DNA from 2 places in the Paenibacillus sp. FSL P4-0127 genome. Region 2 is predicted to be linked to the other one. Evidence: predicted binding sites of a transcription regulator. Region 2 holds the regulator's gene; the other holds the start of a gene.

Region 1 (9,241 bases), 2.3 Mb from region 2:
AAGCGGTAGGCGGTGCTTTGGTTAAGCTGCAGCTTTTCGATGATTTCCTGGGCCGTGAGGCCGGGCGAATCGATCAGCAAATGGAAGATATCCAGTCCTTTTTTGAGCGTTTGGACTTCATTCCGGTTAATGCATAACCACCTCCTTCGGAGCCCGGATGCGATTAATTTCCAGTAAAAGTATATCACGATTAAAATTTAATTTGCAAATAAGGATAATTTATTTGTTTTCATTATCCATAACGGAGAATTTTATTTTGAAAAAAGTATAAATTTATTTCAATATATGGATTTTGTGTAAAACTATAATATTATTAAGTTTGCAATAAAATTCACTATTTTGGTGGGCCGTGAGGTGGTTCAAGATGAGGTATGATTATAAGTGGAGATATCTTTTTTATCTGATACTGCTTCTAGTGACAATAACTGCTACATTAAAAACATGGAACGATGAGGGCTATGATAAATTCCTTAGCTTGCTTGGAGCAGTGGCTTGTTTAGTGGGATTGTACAAAACGTGGAAGGAAAGAAGGTAGGACTCTAAGACTCTAAGACTGTAAGACTGTAAGACTCTAGACGGATTAACCTTGAGAAGGGATGGAGAAAATGGTCGGCAACAATGAACCTGTCATCACGCTGCGGGATTTGCGTATGAGATTTGGAGACAAATTTGTATTAAACGGAATTGATTTGGACGTGTATCCGGGGCAAATCATCGGCTACATCGGTCCAAACGGGGCGGGCAAAAGCACGACGGTCAAAATCATGCTGGGACTGATCGAAGGGTATTCCGGCGAGGTCCGGATTTTGGGCGCCAGCCCGCAGGATGAAAGCGTGGAGTACAAAAAACGCATCGGTTATGTGCCGGAAGTGGCGGAAATTTACGATACGCTGACGGCGCGGGAATATTTGACGTTTATCGGCGAGCTTTACGGCTTGCCTGCGGATGATGCGGAGAGCAAAGCGCGCCGGCTTGCGGAACGTTTCGGTCTTAAGGATGTTTACGACGTCCGTATCGCCACGTTTTCCAAAGGGATGAAGCAGAAGGTGCTGCTTATTTCCAGCCTGCTGCATAACCCGGACATTTTGTTCCTGGACGAGCCGCTCAGCGGGCTTGACGCCAACAGCGTCATGGTGGTGAAGGAAATTCTCGCTTTGCTGGCCGCGCAGGGGAAAACGATTTTTTATTCTTCGCACATTATGGACGTGGTGGAAAAAATCAGCGATCGGATCATCCTTCTGGACCGGGGAATCGTGGTCGCCGACGGCAGCTTCGAGCAGCTTAAAGGCCAATTTAAAGAGGGCTCCCTGGAACAGGTGTTTAACCAGTTGACCGGATTTAACGAGCATCAAAGCATCGCCGAACAGTTTGTGGCGATTGTGCAAGAGGTGTAGTTATGAACGAGATGAAGTCGCTGAAGGTGCTGGACCGGTTCCGCGGGCTGTTCGAGCAAATGGGGGTAGACTATCCCGTTATGCGCCGCATCCTGCAGGTGAAGCTGACGATGGATGCCCGGCGGGTGCCCACCATTGTCGGAAAATCCCGAAAGGAGGCGGATCGGGGGAAAGACCGCTTCGGGAAGGAAAAGGAGAGAAACCAGTTTTTTGGTTCCTTGTGGCTTTACTTTATTTTTGGCGCGCTGGGTGGCATCATTGTGGCGGCCGGGGACAACTACCTGTTTCAGGTAAGCATGTTGTTTGGCATTATGATGTTTATAGTCATGACCTCGATGATCTCCGATTTTTCCGCGGTGCTGCTGGATATCCGGGACCGGAGCATCCTGGCGGTCAGGCCGGTGAACCGCCGGACGATCGCCATGGCCAAGGCGCTGCACATTTTCTTCTACCTGTTTTTTCTGACCGGCGCGATTGCGGCGGTGCCGCTGGCTGTCGGGCTGCTTAAGCACGGGGCCGGGTTTACGGTGTTGCTGCTGTTGGGGCTGGTGCTGATGGATCTGCTCATCGTGGTTATTACCGCCTTGCTGTATTTGGGAGTGCTGCGCTTCTTTGACGGCGAAAAGCTGAAGGACATCATCAACTATGTGCAGATCGGGTTAACGATCGGCATCACGGTCGGGTATCAGCTGGTGGTCCGGCTTTTCGATTTTGCCGACTTAAACGTCGTGTTCCAGCCAAGATGGTGGCAGTATTTCATCCCGCCGATTTGGTTCGGAGCGGCGTTCGAGACGGTGCTGCATCCGGGGAACGGAAGGCCGTACACGGCCCTCGCCCTGTTGTCTCTGCTCGTGCCGCTGGCCGCTTTCGCTCTGTATCTGAAGTTGGCGCCTGCCCTGGAAAGGAATTTGCAGAAGCTGGCGGAGCCGGGACGGCGGCGCGGACAGCGGACCGGAACCGCATTGAAGCGGCTGGCCGAGTGGCTGTGCCGGGACCCGCAGGAGAGAGTATTTTTCCGGTTCGCCTGGTCGATGCTGGGGAATGAGCGGGAGTTTAAGCTAAAAGTGTACCCGACGCTGGGGTTTTCGATTATATTCCCGTTTATTTTTCTGTTTACCGACGGCTTCGGAAACGGACTTCAGGGGCTGGCCGGAACCCGCAAATATTTGTTTATTTATTTCTGCGGCTTGATGCTGCCTACCGTCATTATGATGCTGCGCTATTCCGGCAAACACAAGGCCGCCTGGATTTACCGGGTGCTGCCGATCCGGGAGGAGGGGCCGGTATACAAGGGGGCGCTGCTCGCTTGTCTGGTTCGGCTGCTGCTGCCTTTGTTCGTGCTGGAAAGCCTGATTTTCGTCCTGTTGTTCGGGGCGCATATCATTCCCGACCTGGTCGTCACCGGCCTGGCGCTGCAATTGTTCGCCATTCTGTGCTTCGCCTATTTGCGCAAAGGGCTTCCCTTCTCGGAACCGTTTGAGGCCACGCAGCAAAGCGAAGGATTGAAGTTACTGCCGCTTATGTTCCTGCTTGGCGGCATGGGACTACTGCATTGGGCGGCGACCACGGTTCCGTTTGGCGTTATCGTCTATGCGTTATTGCTGATCATCGCGATTTGGCTGGGGTGGCGAAAAGTGTTTGCTCCCGGAACGCTCGCAAAAGGGAGGGCGGAGTATTGAAGGTTGGAAGGATGCAATCGGAAAAAGAAGGGCCGCGGATCCGCCGCGAGAAGGCGACAGTGGCCCTGATGATTTCCCTTTATTGCCGGCGCCGGCATAGCCGCCGGGAACGGACCGGCCGGGACGAAGCCGCCGCCGGAAGCGAACCCGGCCTGTGCCCGGAATGCGCGGAGCTGCACCGATACGCGTTGGAGCGGCTCGCCCGCTGCCGGTTCGGCGAAGACAAAACGACCTGCCGGGCGTGTCCGGTCCACTGCTATGCGCCCAAACAGCGGGACAAAATCCGCAAAATCATGGTTTACGCCGGACCGAAAATGCTGTTGCGGCATCCGATATTGACGGTCCGGCATCTGCTGGACGATAGGAAGTGATCTCATTCACAATAATGTCAAACTTTTTGTGGCATTTAAAAAGTCCAGTAATGGCGCGGGTTTTCGGCTCCACTTTCGCCTTTGTGACATACATCATGTGATTTCTGTCACAAAATTATTATTTTTTCGGCGTTCGTTTTCATCAATGAGTGCTAGAATTCACATTAGATAATAATTATTCGAAAGTAGGGGAATGAAATGTTGGATCCGATTCTGCTTGCACGGCTTCAGTTTGCGGTCACGACGATTTTCCATTTCTTCTTTGTGCCTCTGTCCATCGGCCTAGTCGTCCTGATCGCGATCATGGAGACGATGTACGTCGTCAAGGGAAAAGAAGAGTACAAACGGATGGCCAAATTCTGGGGAAAACTGTTCCTGATCAACTTTGCGGTCGGGGTCGTAACGGGGATTCTTCAGGAATTCCAGTTCGGAATGAACTGGTCCGATTACTCGCGGTTCGTAGGGGATGTGTTTGGCGCGCCGCTCGCGGTGGAAGCGCTGTTCGCCTTCTTTATGGAATCGACCTTTATCGGACTGTGGATCTTCGGCTGGGATCGCCTGTCCAAGAAGGTGCATCTGCTGTGTATTTGGCTGGTGGCTCTGGGGACGACGGTATCGGCGTTCTGGATTTTGGCGGCCAACTCGTTCATGCAGCGCCCGGTCGGGTTTGAAATCAATAACGGCCGTGCGGAAATGAACGACTTCTTTGCGCTGATCGGCAACGGCCAGCTGTGGGTGGAATTCCCGCATACCGTGCTTGGCGCGTTTGCCACAGGAGCGTTTATGATCGCCGGGGTCAGCGCGTATAAGCTGCTGAAACGCCAGGATACGTCCTTTTTCAAAAAATCGTTTACGATCGGCATCATCGTTGCTTTAATCGCTTCGTTCGCCACGGCGCTGTTCGGCCATCAACAAGCGCAGTATCTGGTCAAAACGCAGCCGATGAAAATGGCCGCGTCCGAAGGCCTGTGGGGCAAATCCGGCGACCCGGCGCCTTGGACGCTGTACGCGCACATCGATTCGGGCAACGGGAAAAACGACTTTGAAATCAAAATCCCTTACCTGCTCAGCTTCCTGTCTTACAGTAAATTTTCCGGCGAAGTAAAAGGAATGCACGAGCTTCAGGCCGAATATGAACAATCATATGGGCCTGGAGATTATATTCCGCCGGTGCGGACGACCTTCTGGAGCTTCCGGATCATGATCGCCGCCGGCTGTCTGATGATCCTGCTTGGACTTTACGGGACGTATCTCGCTTGGCGCAAAAAGCTGGACCGTCCGAACAAATGGTTCTACCGCGCGATGCTGTGGTCGATCTCGCTGCCGTTTATCGCCAATACGTCCGGCTGGATCATGACGGAAATCGGCCGTCAGCCGTGGACGGTATTCGGCCTGATGCAGACGAAGGACAGCGTATCGCCGAGCGTCACCGGCGGGCAAATTTTGTTCTCCCTGATCGCGTTCACGCTGATTTACGCGGTGCTTGGAGCGGTGATGGCCTACCTGTTCGTTAAAGTTATCAAGAAAGGGCCGAATGAGGACGGCGCCGGTGCCGACCATTCGACGGATCCATTTGGTAAGGAGGGTTATCATGCTGTCTCTTAATGAGCTGTGGTTTATCCTTGTCGCGGTATTGTTCATCGGTTTCTTTTTTTTGGAAGGTTTTGATTTCGGCATCGGAATGAGCACCCGGTTTTTGGCAAAAAATGATATGGAGCGTCGCGTGCTGATCAACTCGATCGGACCGTTCTGGGATGCCAACGAGGTATGGCTGCTGACGGCGGGCGGGGCCATGTTCGCCGCGTTTCCGAACTGGTACGCCACGATGTTCAGCGGATATTACACCCCGCTCGTCGTGCTGCTGCTGGCGCTGATCGCCCGCGGGGTCGCCTTTGAATTCCGCGGCAAGGTCGGCAGCGAGAAATGGAAGTCGACCTGGGACGCCGCGATTTTTCTCGGCAGCCTGCTGCCGCCGTTCCTGCTCGGCGTGGTGTTCGCCGGTCTGATGAAAGGCCTGCCGATCGACGGGGACATGGAAATGAAGGCCGGCCTGTTCGATATGGTGAACGTCTACACGCTGGTCGGCGGCATTACGGTCGTGGTGCTGTGCCTTGTGCACGGCCTGCTGTTCGCCTCGCTGCGCACGACGGGCAGCTTGCGGGAGCGGGCCCGCAAGCTGGCGCATAAAATGCTGATTCCGCTCGCCGTATTGTTCGTACTGTTTGGCGTGTTGACCTACTTCCAGACGGACGTGTTCCAAGTCCGCGGCTTGGTGCTAGGGCTGGTAGGGTTGCTCGGCGTTATCGCCTTTGTGTTGGGGGGATGGTTTATCTCCAAGCAAAAAGACGGCTGGGCGTTCGGCATGACCGGAACGATGATCGCCTTATCGATCGCGGCGGTGTTTATCGGGTTGTTCCCGCGCGTCATGGTTAGCTCGATCAGCGAGACGTTTTCCCTGACGATCCAGAACGCGTCTTCCGGGCCGTATTCGCTGAAGGTCATGACGATCGTGTCTTTAACCCTGCTGCCGTTTGTGCTGGGGTACCAAATTTGGAGTTATTTCGTTTTCCATAAACGCGTACACGAGAAGGAGCATTTGGAATATTAATGGGACGCGGTTTGATGAAATTTCAAGGGGTGCGGCCGGTCATGGCGATCATGGCCCTGCTGACCCTGCTTCAGAGCATCGCAATCATCGGGCAGGCTAAATGGCTGGCGGAGATCGTCTCCGCCCTGTTTGCCGGCGCCAAGCTGCAGGAACAAGCCGGCGGGGCCGGTTTGTTCCTGCTTGCTTTTATGGTGCGGCAAATTTGCGCGCTGACGATGCAGAAGACGGCCTACCGTTTTGCGGAAGAGACGGCGCGGGACCTGCGGAAGCAGGTGCTGGAGAAGCTGTTTCAGCTGGGTCCGCGGTTTACTGGAACCGAAGGCACAGGGAACCTGGTGACCTTGGTGCTGGAGGGCGTGGCCAAATTCCGCAATTACCTGGAGCTGTTTCTGCCGCGGATGCTGGCGACCGGGCTTACGCCGGTGCTGATTTTGGCTTACGTTTATAAGCTGGATCTAGCTTCCGGGGTTATCCTGACGATCACGATGCCGATTTTGATCGCGTTTATGATTTTGCTCGGGCTGGCGGCGCGGAAGCAAACGGAGCGGCAGCTCAAATCTTACCGCGTGTTGGCGAACCATTTCGTCGATTCGCTGCGCGGTCTGGAGACGCTGAAATTCCTCGGGCGCAGCAAATCGCATCAGCAATCGATCGCCCGGGTGAGCGATTCCTATCGCTCGGCGACGATGCGCACGCTGCGGGTCGCCTTTTTGTCTTCGTTTGCGCTCGACTTCTTTACGATGCTGTCGGTCGCTTCGGTGGCGGTCAGCCTCGGGCTGCGGCTGGTGGACGGGGAAATGCTGTTGCTGCCCGCGCTGACCGTGCTGATTTTGGCGCCGGAGTATTTCTTGCCGGTGCGGATGGTCGGGGCGGATTTCCACGCCACCCTGGACGGGAAAGAAGCCGGGGAAGCGATGCAGGCGATCATCACGGCGGCGGAGGAGGAGGCGTCCAAGGCGGCGCCGGTGCCGGAAGGCGTGGCCTGGGCGTGGACGGCGGACAGTACGCTGGCCTTGCATGGCGTGGGCGTGATTCATGAGCGGGAGGCCAAGGCCTCGCTGGAGGACGTCGGGCTGTCGCTTCGCGGCATGGGCAAAATCGGCATCATCGGCGAAAGCGGAGCCGGAAAGTCGACGCTGATCGACGTGATCGGCGGTTTTTTGCGGCCGACGTCCGGCGGCTTTGAGCTGAACGGCAGCGCGCTGGGCGACTTGACGGCCGCGGGCTGGCGGGAGCAAATCACTTATATTCCGCAGCGTCCGTATATTTTCAGCGGCAGCCTGGCCGATAATATAAGCTTCCATGCGCCCGGGGCTTCGCGCGGGGACGTGGAGCGGGCGGCGGTGGCGGCCGGGCTCGGGGAATTGGCGCGCAGCTTGCCCGGCGGGCTGGACGAGCCGATCGGCGGCGGCGGGCGGACGCTGAGCGGCGGCCAGGAGCAGCGGGTGGCGCTGGCCCGGGCTTTAGTCAGCAAACGGCCGATCATTTTGCTCGACGAGCCGACGGCCCATTTGGACATCGAGACGGAATACGAATTGAAGAATACGATGCTGCCTTTGTTTGAAGGCAAGCTCGTATTGCTGGCCACCCACCGCCTGCATTGGATGCGGGAGATGGACCGCATTATCGTGATGGAGCAGGGCCGGGTGGCGGAATTGGGAACGCATGACGAGCTGATGAAGAAACGGGGCGCTTATTACCGCATGGTTGCGGCGCAGCGGGAGGAGATCGGATGAAGCGGGAGTCTTGGATTGGCCCTTATTTTCGCTTGTACAGCGGACGGTTTGCCCTTTATTTGCTCCTCGGCGTGCTTACGCTGCTCTCCGCCGGCATGCTGATGTTTACTTCCGGTTTTCTGATCTCGAAGTCGGCGCTGCAGCCTTACAATATTTTGCTGGTGTACGTGCCGATCGTCGGCGTGCGCACATTTGGGATCGGCCGGGCGGTCATCCACTATGTCGAGCGGCTGGTCGGGCATGACACGGTGCTGCGGATTTTGGCCCGGATGCGGGTGCGCCTGTACCGGATTTTGGAACCCCAGGCGCTTTTTATCCGCTCCCGCTACCGGACGGGGGACATTCTCGGGGCGCTGGCCGATGATATCGAACAGCTGCAGAACGTATATATCCGTACCGTGTTTCCGGGTCTGGTCGCTTTGATTTTGTATGCCGCGGCCGTAATTGCGATGGGATTTTTCGATGTGACGTTCGCTTTGCTGCTGGCGGGGTACATTTTTGTTTTGGTGGCGGTGTTGCCCTATGTGACGCTGCGGCTGACCCGGCGGACCAACGAAGAGGTCAAACGCGAGCGTGGCGGGCTGTACCGCACCTTGACCGACGCCGTCATGGGCATCGGCGATTGGGTGATCAGCGGCCGGGCGGACGAATTCCTGGCCTCGTACGAGCGGGATGAGGCGGCCGTGGCCCGCAAAGACCGCAAGCTGCGGGCATGGGCGCGCTGGCGGAGCCTGATCGGACAAATGGTCGTTGGCCTCGCCGTCGTCTCGATGGTGTACTGGGCCGGCGGGCAGGCCGCGGCCGGACAGATCGACGCCACGCTGATCGCCGCGTTTGTGCTGATCGTGTTTCCGCTGGCGGACGCGTTTTTGCCCGTCTCGGACGCGGTGGAGCGTATCCCGCAGTACGGCGTGTCGTTGGCGCGGCTGGAGCGGATCGAGCACTCCGGCGGTGAGCAGCGGCAGGCCGCTGGCGGAGCGGGCGTTGCCGGCGGGAGCGGGGGATTCCGCGGCATGGCCCCGGAGGCTGCTCAAGCCGTCCACATTCGGCTGCAGGGCGTGCGCTTCGCGTATGCGGCGGGCGGCGCCATTTCCGTGGACGGTGTGTCGCTGGACATCCCGCAGGGCAAGCGGGTTGCCGTGATCGGCCGCAGCGGCGCGGGCAAGTCGACGCTGCTGAAGCTGATCCAGGGGGCGCTTGCCCCAAGCGATGGAACGGTGACGTTTAACGGCGTCCCCGCCGCGGCCTTAGGCGAACGGATGCCGGAGTACGTGTCCGTTCTGAATCAGAGCCCGCATCTGTTCGACACGACGGTGGCGAACAACATCAGGCTCGCCCGGCCGGAGGCTGCGGACGAGGAGATCCGCCGGGCCGCGCAAGCTGCGCAGCTGGGCCCGCTGATCTCGGCGCTGCCGGAGGGCCTGAACACGCCGATGCGCGAAACGGGCCAGCG
Region 2 (9,241 bases):
CATCGAGGCGCAAAAAGGCATTTTGGCCAAAGCCAAGGAATACTTTACCCTGGCTCATCACAGCGATCCGTCCCTCGCCGAGCCTTTGGCGAATCTTGAGGCATGTTTGAGCAGCACGGGCAAATTGTATTATGGCAATGAATTGGCCTCTTTGCTGTAAACCGTCTTAATCGTTGGCATGATCGAACTTTTTATGGCAGAACCGGTTGAGCGATGCGTAAGTCCGCCCATGAGCGCGGGCGCATCGCTCTTTTATTTTGTGATTTTAATTACACATAACGCCCGGCATGAATTTTCAAATCGCTCTTCTTCTGTTATGCTGTATTAGAGACTGGAACGAAAGGGACTTAAAAAGCAATGAAATATGCCGTGCTCGATTTTGAAACGACGGGCAACCAGTCCTCCGATGAAATTATTCAAGTGGGACTTGCCATTATAGAACCGGATAAGTCGATTTCGCAGGTATACAACTCCTTCGTCAAACCGGGAATACCGATTCCGCCGTTCATCACGGGGTTGACCGGCATCACCGAAGACGATGTCAAGGATGCGCCGGACCTCGACGAAGTGATGATGGAGATGGTTCCGCTGCTGAACGATGTAGTGCTGGTCGGGCACAATGTCGCTTTCGACTTCAACTATCTGCAAAGCGCTTTGGACAAAACGGGTTATCTGCCGTTTACGGGGCGGATTCTGGATACGATGGACTTCCTGAAAATCCTCTTTCCTTCGCTGACCTCCTATCAGCTGGGGCTTGTGGCCGCCGAATTCGAGGTGCAGCACGAGCGTCCGCACCAGGCGGACAGCGACGCCTTGGCGACGGCGCTGATTTTTCTGAAATGCCTGGAGGAATGCGAGCGGCTGCCGCTGTTGACCCTGCAGCGCCTGGCGGATTTGTTTGCGGGCGAGGACAGCGACCTCGGCTGGTTTTTCGATGCCATGGTCCAGGAGAAGGAACGCGAAACGGAGCAAAGCGATGACGGTTACATCTTTTATCGCCAGTTCGCGCTGCAGGCCGAGGATTGGATGGATATCGAATCTCCGCGGGGCGCTATGGCGGACAATCCGCTGGAGGGTGTGTCCTTTGAGCAGTTCATGGAGCAGGTGAGGGAGCGGCTGCGCGAAAGGCTGCCCCAATACGAGGAGCGCGATGCTCAGAACAAGATGCTGGAGGAAGTGAGCCGGGCTTTTAACGATGACAAGCATCTGCTGATCGAAGCGGGGACCGGAACGGGGAAATCGCTTGGTTACTTGCTGCCCGCGATCTACCATAGCGTCAAACGGGAAGAAAAAGTAATGGTCAGCACGCATACCATCAACCTGCAGGAGCAGCTTCGGGAAAGAGACGTTCCGCTGCTCGCCGAGGTGGTGCCGTTTCCTTTCCTGGCTGCCGTATTTAAAGGCAGGCAGCATTATTTGTGCTTGCGCAAATTTGAACATAAAATAAATAGAAGAGACTTTGCCACGCCGAAAGAAGAGGTGATGACGGCGGCGCAAATGGTAGTGTGGCTGACGCAAACGGTCAACGGCGACGATGAAGAGCTCAATTTGGGCAATCGCGGCGGCGATTTCTGGGAAACGGTGGCCAGCGAGTCGGACTCCTGTCTCGGGCGGTCCTGTCCATGGTTCCGCAAATGCTTCTACCATCGGGCCAAACATGAAGCCGGGGTCGCCGATGTGGTCATTACGAACCACTCCAAGCTGTTTACCGATATCCAGGCCGGGCATCAGCTGCTGCCGGGATACGAGCGTCTGGTCATCGACGAGGCCCATCATTTGGAGGATGTGGCGGGGAAACACCTGGGCATTCATATGAAGTATTTTACTGTCATTCATACGCTCACCCGGCTGTTTAAAGACAGCAAGACCGGCCAGCTGCCAAATCTCCGCATCGCTTTGCAGGCGGCAGGGGGCGAAAAAACGGGCGAATGGTGCCAGGTCATCGACGAAATGTACCCGACGCTGATCGATGTGAAGGAAAGCTGGGACAAGCTCAGCGAGCTGCTGTTTGCCCTGATGCCGGAACGGAGCGACGCCGCGCCCGGCGATCCGGGCCAATTCGTTTACCGCCTGCTTCCGCTAAAGAAACCGAAAGAATGGGATAAGCTGCTGGCGCTGGAGAACCAGATCTATGTCTCGCTAGGGGACGTGCTCCGCAAAGGCGACCGGATGCTGGCGCAAATCCGGGAAGAGCAGGAGGATTACGGTTCCGAAAGCCTCCTGACCGACATCAACGGGTTATTCAAGGATTTGGCCAACGAGCGGGAGGCCCTGCGTTTCTTCATGAAGCTGGAGAACGAGGAGACGGTGTACTGGATGGAAGCGAACGGGAATTTCCGCAGCCGCTCCCTGCAGATGTATGCCGTTCCGATCGACGTTAGCGCGCAATTGAAGGAATACTTTTTCGACAGAAAAAAAAGCGTGGTGATGACCTCGGCGACGCTGTCGGTCGACAAGTCGTTCCAGTATATGATCGAACAGCTGGGACTGACGGAAGCGGCCGGGGAAGGACGGCTGAACACGGCGATGCTGCCGTCGCCGTTTGATTACCGCAGCCAGGCGCTGCTCGTCATCCCGCGCGATTTTCCGAGCGTAAAGGGGAGCGTGGGCGACGACCATTTCGTCAGCACGCTGGTGCGTTCGCTCGCCGATACCGCGGTTGCGACGCAAGGCCGCATGCTGGTGCTGTTCACATCCTACCGGATGCTGCGGCAGGTTTACGAGCCGTTGAAGGAGCTATTGTCGGCGCAAGGAATCACGGTCATCGGCCAGGGGATGGACAGCGGCAGCCGCAGCAAGCTGACCCGGCGCTTTCAGGGCCAGGCGGCGTCCGTGCTGCTGGGGACGAGCAGCTTCTGGGAAGGCGTGGACATTCCGGGCGAAGCGTTGACGAGCCTGGCGATCGTCCGCCTGCCCTTCCAGCCCCCCAACCATCCGCTGGTGGAAGCGAAAAGCGAACGGCTGCAGAAGGAGAAGAAAAATCCTTTCATGAAACTGTCCGTGCCCCAGGCGGTCATCCGCTTCAAGCAGGGATTCGGCAGGCTCGTCCGCTCCTCGCTGGACCGGGGGATCGTGGTTGTTTACGATACCCGCATCTTGGAGTCTTACTACGGGAAATACTTTTTATATTCACTGCCCGGGCCGAAGATGGAGCATATGCCGCTCACTCAGATGGTTCCGCGCATATCGGAATGGTTAAATCCGGGAGACGAAAACGTCTCTAAGTCCGCGTCAGAATAGGGGGATAAACGTATGAAATCCGAAAAAATTTCCGATGCCGTCGTCCGCCGGCTGCCGGTGTATTTGCGGTTCCTCAACGAGCTGAGCCGGCGCGAAGTGCCTACGGTGTCCTCGCAGGAGCTCGGCCAGAAGCTGGACCTCAACCCGGCCCAGATCCGCAAGGATCTGGCCTACTTCGGCGATTTCGGGCGAAAGGGCATCGGCTACGATGTCGCGTATTTGATCGAGAAAATCCAGCAAATCCTCAACCTGGACCAGCAGATCAACGTTGCGCTGGTCGGCGCCGGTAATTTGGGGCAGGCGCTTTCGAATTACAACGCTTATTTGAAAGACAACATGAAAATCGTGGCGGTGTTTGACGCCTCTCCGGCCAAGATCGGCACGCAAATCAACAACATCACGATCCAGCCGATCGAAGAGCTGACGGAAACGGTGCGGGAGAAAAATGTCCGGATCGGGATCATTACCGTCCCGGATTACGAAGCGCAGCGCGTGGCGGATCAATTGGTGGCGGCGGGAATCGGGGCCATTCTGAACTTCGCTCCGACGATTTTGAAGGTGCCGCCGGAAGTCCGCATCCATGCCGCCGATTTCACGACCGATTTGCTCAGTCTGGCTTATTATTTGAATGATGGAAACGGAAAGGAACAACCTGCCCATGAGTCGTAAATGGTTAATCAAGAACGGAACCTTTGTCGTGTTCGAACAAGATCGTTCCATTGTACAGGGCTATATGCTCGTTGAGGGCGATACGATTTCCTATATCGGCGAGCAGCTTCCTGAAGGGGCGGAAGACGCGGAAACCTTCGACGGAAAAGGGCTGCTGTTCATGCCGGGGCTGATCAACACGCACGGCCACGCGGCGATGTCGCTGCTGCGCGGATACGGCGACGACATGGTGCTGCAGACCTGGCTTCAGGAAAAAATGTGGCCGATGGAAGCCAAGTTCACCGCCGGCGATGTGTACGCTGGGACGGCGTTGTCCGTGCTGGAGATGCTGAAAGGCGGAACGACCACGTTCCTGGACATGTACGACCATATGGATGAAGTGGCCAAAGTGGTTCAGCAGTCGGGCATCCGCGCCGTGCTGATGCGCGGCGTCATCGGGTTGTGCCCGCCGGACGTGCAGCAGCAGAAGCTGAACGAAGCGATCGCGTTTGCGAAAAATTGGCACGGTCAGGCGGACGGCCGAATCACGGCGATGATTTCGCCGCACGGGCCGTACACCTGTCCGCCGGAATTTTTCGAGAAATTCGTGCAAGCGGCTAATGATCTGGATCTGCCGATGCATACGCATATGTCGGAGACGCGGGCGGAAGTGGAGCAAAACGTGAACGATTACGGGGTCAGACCCGTTCAGCATTTGCTGAACCTCGGGATGTTCTCCCGTCCGTCGCTGCTTGCTCACGCCGTGCATTTGACCGATGAGGAGATCGATATTTTGGCGGCCCATAACGTGGCGGTGTCGCACAATCCCGGCAGCAACCTGAAGCTGGCCAGCGGCGTGGCGCGGGTGCCGGCACTGCTTGGCAAAGGCGTGGTCGTTTCGCTTGGAACGGACGGCGCCGCCAGCAACAACAACCTCGATATGCTCGAGGAGGTCCGCCTCGCCGCGTTGATCCACAAAGGCGTTTCCGGCGATCCTACCGCCGTTCCGGCGCTGGAAGCCCTCAAAATGGGCACGGAATACGGGGCGAAGTCGGTGTTCTTGGCGAATACGGGGAAACTCGCGGCCGGCATGAAGGCGGATTTTATCGCGCTGAATACGGAACAGGCCCATTTCCTGCCGAAGACGGATTACGTTTCCCATGTCGTCTATTCGGCCGGCTCCAAAGATGTAGAGCATGTGTGGGTTAACGGCGAGCAGTTGGTCAAACACGGGGCTTGCCTCACCCTCGACGAGGAGCGTATCCGGCGCGAGGCGCAAGAGGCCTTCGAAGGGCTGCTGGCCCGGTAGGCGCTTGGAGGCTTGGCACTGGTTGCTTGCTGCTTTTTGAATGGCGCGTGCAGCTGCGGCCGTGGACGTGGACGTGTCATGTTCGTGGCTGCACCTGTGGCTGTGCCTGTAATTACGGCGATTTAGCGGTAAAAAAGGGCGTTATTTTCGGATTTGAAGAGGTTTCCGCTGCAATAAGGGACTTTTTTGTCGCTATTTCCCGGCATAGGCCGTGATATTGACGATATCGCCGTCCTCGGGGAAAATAAGAACTAACATAGCCGTTATTTTAACGATGCGGAGGAAAAACGGCGGAATAACGACCGGAATTAACGTTATTTTTCTGCGACTGTGCGAATGTGCGCGAATGTGGGTTTAGACGACTGGCTACAGGGGAAAGGAAGAGAAGGTTGAGAAAGAGAACCAAGTGGCTCCTGCTTTCGCTGCTGATTTTAGTGATCGTGCTTTTTGCCCTTCACCGTTTTTATATCTACGTTCTTCAGGATACCTGGGCAAGCGAAAATGCAGTGATTGAGCAGGCGAAACAGGAGACGGACCTGGTCCAGGGCGATAAAGTGTGGAAATCGGTGTGGGACGATGTGTGCTGGGTGGTCCAGGGCAAAGACGGGTCAGGCCGGGAGATGATGGTATGGCTCCGGGAAGGTCATGAACCCGTGGTGCGGCTGCTCTCGGAAGGTGTGTCGGAGACCCGGGTGCGGACGATCATTAACGAAAGCCTGCCCGGGATTACTATCGTCAGGCTGGTGCCCGGCATCTACAATGAACGGCTGGTATGGCAGCTGTTTTATAAACAAAAGGATCACCACTACTACCGTTTTTACGATTTCGGCACCGGTGAGGCGTTGAACGATGTATTTACGCTTCCGAACCGCTGATCCGCCATGAAGTGAACCGAATAGGAGATTTGAAGCATACGGTTTCTATGTTCAGCAACTTGGACGTGGAGGCCGTTTTTTGTAATATGAAAACATACGTTCGATTGAATTTTAATATTTTCATATTAGGAGGGCATGCGCTTGGTGAATTCCGATCAACCGCCGTGCGAGCAAAGGATTTATAACGATGTAATGAAATCGTTCCAGGATTATTTTGGATTGCGTATCCTGCAAGCAACCCCAATCAAACGCGGCTGGCTTAATTTAAAGTGGAAAGTTGAAACGGATTCCGGAGAATACGTGCTAAAACAATACAATAAGGAGAGGTACCGGCTGTACAATCCAAGCCAGCTTTCGACGGCGCTTTCCGAACAAATCAGATTATTCCGCCAAGGTATCGCCTGTCCTCAGCTTTTTACATACCAAGACCAAATCATGCTGGAGTCCGAGTGTGGGGAGAAGTTCGTGGCCATGCAATATTGCAAAGGCAAATTGATCTCTCCCGGGGAAGCCAACGCCTCCCAAATTCATGATTTGGGGAGAATGACGGGGAAAATGCACCTGCTGCTAAACGACGGGACGCTTGGAAGGGGACAGGCCCCGCAATTTATCCCGCCTAGCCGTGAGGAACGTTTGGCTCATTGGAAAGCGGTCCGGGCTGAAGCGGAATCGTCAGGCAAAACCGATATTCTCGAACCTGTCGAAAAACAACTGCTGGCCACGGAATCGGTGGATCCGCAAAGGTTTGAGGGGATCCGGCAAGGCTGGGCGCACCGCGATTTGTGGGCGGACAACCTGTTGTTCGACGATGATCGCTTATCGGCTATTTTGGATTTTGACCGGCTCAATTTTGACTATCCCTGGCTGGACGTCGCCCGGGCGGTCATGTCATGCGCCTTTCAGGAGACTTTGGACGTTTCGTTAGCCGCGGCGTTTCTTGAAGGATACGGCAAAGAATGCCCGTTGCAGGAAGGATTATTGGTCCGCTCGTTGGAACTGCTTTGGTATATGGAAAGCGCTTGGTGGATTCATGAAAACATGGATCGGCACAGCGCTCCGCCTGCCCGGTTTGCCAAAGAAATGATTTGGCTCGCCGGCCATCTGGGCGAGTTGCCGCTTCTGCTTGAGAATATGTAGCAGTCTACCCATTTAAAATTTGAAATATAGCCATACTTTTTTTCGATATTTGATAGATCATGTGATATACTCTTATTTGTGGATTTGATATAAGAAATGATATATCAAATTATATATCCGACTAAGCGACGGTTCTTGAAAAAGCAACCACTTCAGAAATATAGATAAGGGGGACATCACGTGAAACTGCGTATTGGACCAGTTGTGTCGAGTGTTGTCATTTCCGCCGTATTGCTGTTTGGCGGATGGTTCATATATCGGCAGTGGGCGATTGAGCGTCCGCTGGAAAATATCGTAAAAACTTATGATGGCGTAAACGATGTACAGTTGGACATTAAGCCGAACGAACTTGCCGTGAAGCTGGACCTCGCACCCGGGACGGATCTCGGCGATCTGGTGCGGAAAATCGAACAGGACGGAAAACGGCAAATCGGCGGACGGACGTTGAAGCTGGACGTGAAAGACCATTCTTCGCCGATTCTGGACGAGCTGTGGCAGAAAGCGCTGTTCAGCGTGGCGCAGGCGATGGAGACGAAGAAATATACGGAAATTACGTCCGCGCTGGAGCAAATGGAGCAGGCGAATTCCAAAGTGACGGCCAAGGCGGAGATGGATGAGGACAATGTTTACATTACGCTGACGGACGGACAAGCCAGCAAGTTTATCATTTTGCCGCGGACTCCACAGCGATTGGGGGCATGGCCGAATGCGTAAATGGATGGTGGAGGCGGCCATAGGATTTATTCCGGTGCTGCTATTGTTCCTGGCGATCGTTGGCTACAACGTCGTACCGCTCGTGATTTTGTTTGTTTTGTTCGGCGTGTTGTTTGCGGCGATCAAGATGCGCGGAGGCGGAATAGCGATTGGGGCGGCCCAGGAGCGGAAGCGCCGGCAGAGAGGCCCGGACAAGCTGACGTTTGAGGAAATCGGCGGCCAGGAGAGCGCCAAGCAGGAATTGCGCGAAGCGCTCGATTTTATGGTGCGCCATGAGGAAATCAGCAAATTCGGGATCCGGCCGATCAAGGGGATTTTGCTGACCGGACCTCCCGGAACCGGTAAAACGCTGCTGGCGAAAGCCGCCGCCCAGTACACCAACGCGGTGTTCGTGGCGGCTTCGGGCTCGGAATTTGTGGAGATGTATGTCGGCGTAGGCGCGAGCCGCATCCGCGAGCTGTTTAAGGAAGCGAAGATGCGCGCGGCCAAAGAAAACAAGGAGAACGCGGTCATTTTCATCGATGAGATCGAGGTGATCGGCGGCAAACGGGAAGGCGGGCAGCAGCGCGAATACGATCAGACGCTGAACCAGCTGCTGACCGAAATGGACGGAATTTATTCGTCGGACACGCCGCGCATTCTCCTGATCGCCGCGACCAACCGCAAGGAAATGCTGGACGGCGCGTTGCTCCGGCCGGGGCGGTTCGACCGTCATATTCAGGTCGATCTTCCCGACAAAAAGGGCCGGCTCCACATTTTGGAGCTGCATGGGAAGAACAAGCCGCTGCACGAAAGCGTCAGCCTGGAGAAGGTGGCCGAGGAATCGTTCGGGTTCTCGGGGGCGCAGCTCGAAAGCGTCATGAACGAGGCGGCCATCTACGCGATGCGCGAAGAGGCGGCCGAGATCATGCAGCCCCATCTGTCGATGGCGATCGATAAGGTGATGATGGGTGAGAAGACGGACCGCCAGGCGAACGAGGAAGAGAAGCGCCGGGTGGCGATTCATGAGCTTGGCCACGCGATCGCCGCCGAGGTCGTGGCTCCGGGCAGCGTGAATCAAGTGGCGCTTAGCCCGCGCGGAAGGGCGCTCGGCTATGTGCGGCATAATCCGCAGGACGAAAAGTATTTGTACACCAAAGACTATCTCGAAGGGCAAATCATGGTTGCCCTGGCCGGCGCGGCCGCGGAAGAAATTTATTACGGCGGACGCAGCACGGGCTCGAGCAACGACTTTGAGCAGGCGTTGAAAATCGTTCATACGATGATGACCTCCGGGCTGACTTCACTTGGCATCGTGAATATGGAAATGGTAACGACG

The links. The regulator Rex, encoded in region 2, represses fermentation and respiration genes when NADH is low (regulators of the CRP and FNR family bind a similar motif). The targets are predictions, from matches to a motif close to TTGTGAAATATTTCACAA.
Region 1: NYE74_RS06125 (cytochrome ubiquinol oxidase subunit I) is a predicted target of Rex. The motif match lies at 3,540-3,557, and genes of this name have one in related genera.

Annotation. Positions count from the first base shown of each region.
Region 1 covers NZ_JBBOWY010000001.1:1,381,040-1,390,280, forward strand. The annotation lists gene NYE74_RS06105 (IclR family transcriptional regulator) at 1-188, opposite strand, end outside; gene NYE74_RS06110 (ABC transporter ATP-binding protein) at 606-1,394, shown strand; gene NYE74_RS06115 (hypothetical protein) at 1,397-3,073, shown strand; gene NYE74_RS06120 (nitrous oxide-stimulated promoter family protein) at 3,070-3,444, shown strand; gene NYE74_RS06125 (cytochrome ubiquinol oxidase subunit I) at 3,643-5,049, shown strand; gene cydB (cytochrome d ubiquinol oxidase subunit II) at 5,036-6,052, shown strand; gene cydD (thiol reductant ABC exporter subunit CydD) at 6,052-7,788, shown strand; gene cydC (thiol reductant ABC exporter subunit CydC) at 7,785-9,241, shown strand, end outside.
Region 2 covers NZ_JBBOWY010000001.1:3,645,686-3,654,926, forward strand. The annotation lists gene NYE74_RS16435 (hypothetical protein) at 1-160, shown strand, start outside; gene dinG (ATP-dependent DNA helicase DinG) at 358-3,240, shown strand; gene NYE74_RS16445 (redox-sensing transcriptional repressor Rex) at 3,253-3,909, shown strand; gene NYE74_RS16450 (amidohydrolase) at 3,899-5,197, shown strand; gene NYE74_RS16455 (cell wall elongation regulator TseB-like domain-containing protein) at 5,587-6,072, shown strand; gene NYE74_RS16460 (phosphotransferase) at 6,208-7,209, shown strand; gene NYE74_RS16465 (hypothetical protein) at 7,390-7,923, shown strand; gene NYE74_RS16470 (AAA family ATPase) at 7,916-9,241, shown strand, end outside.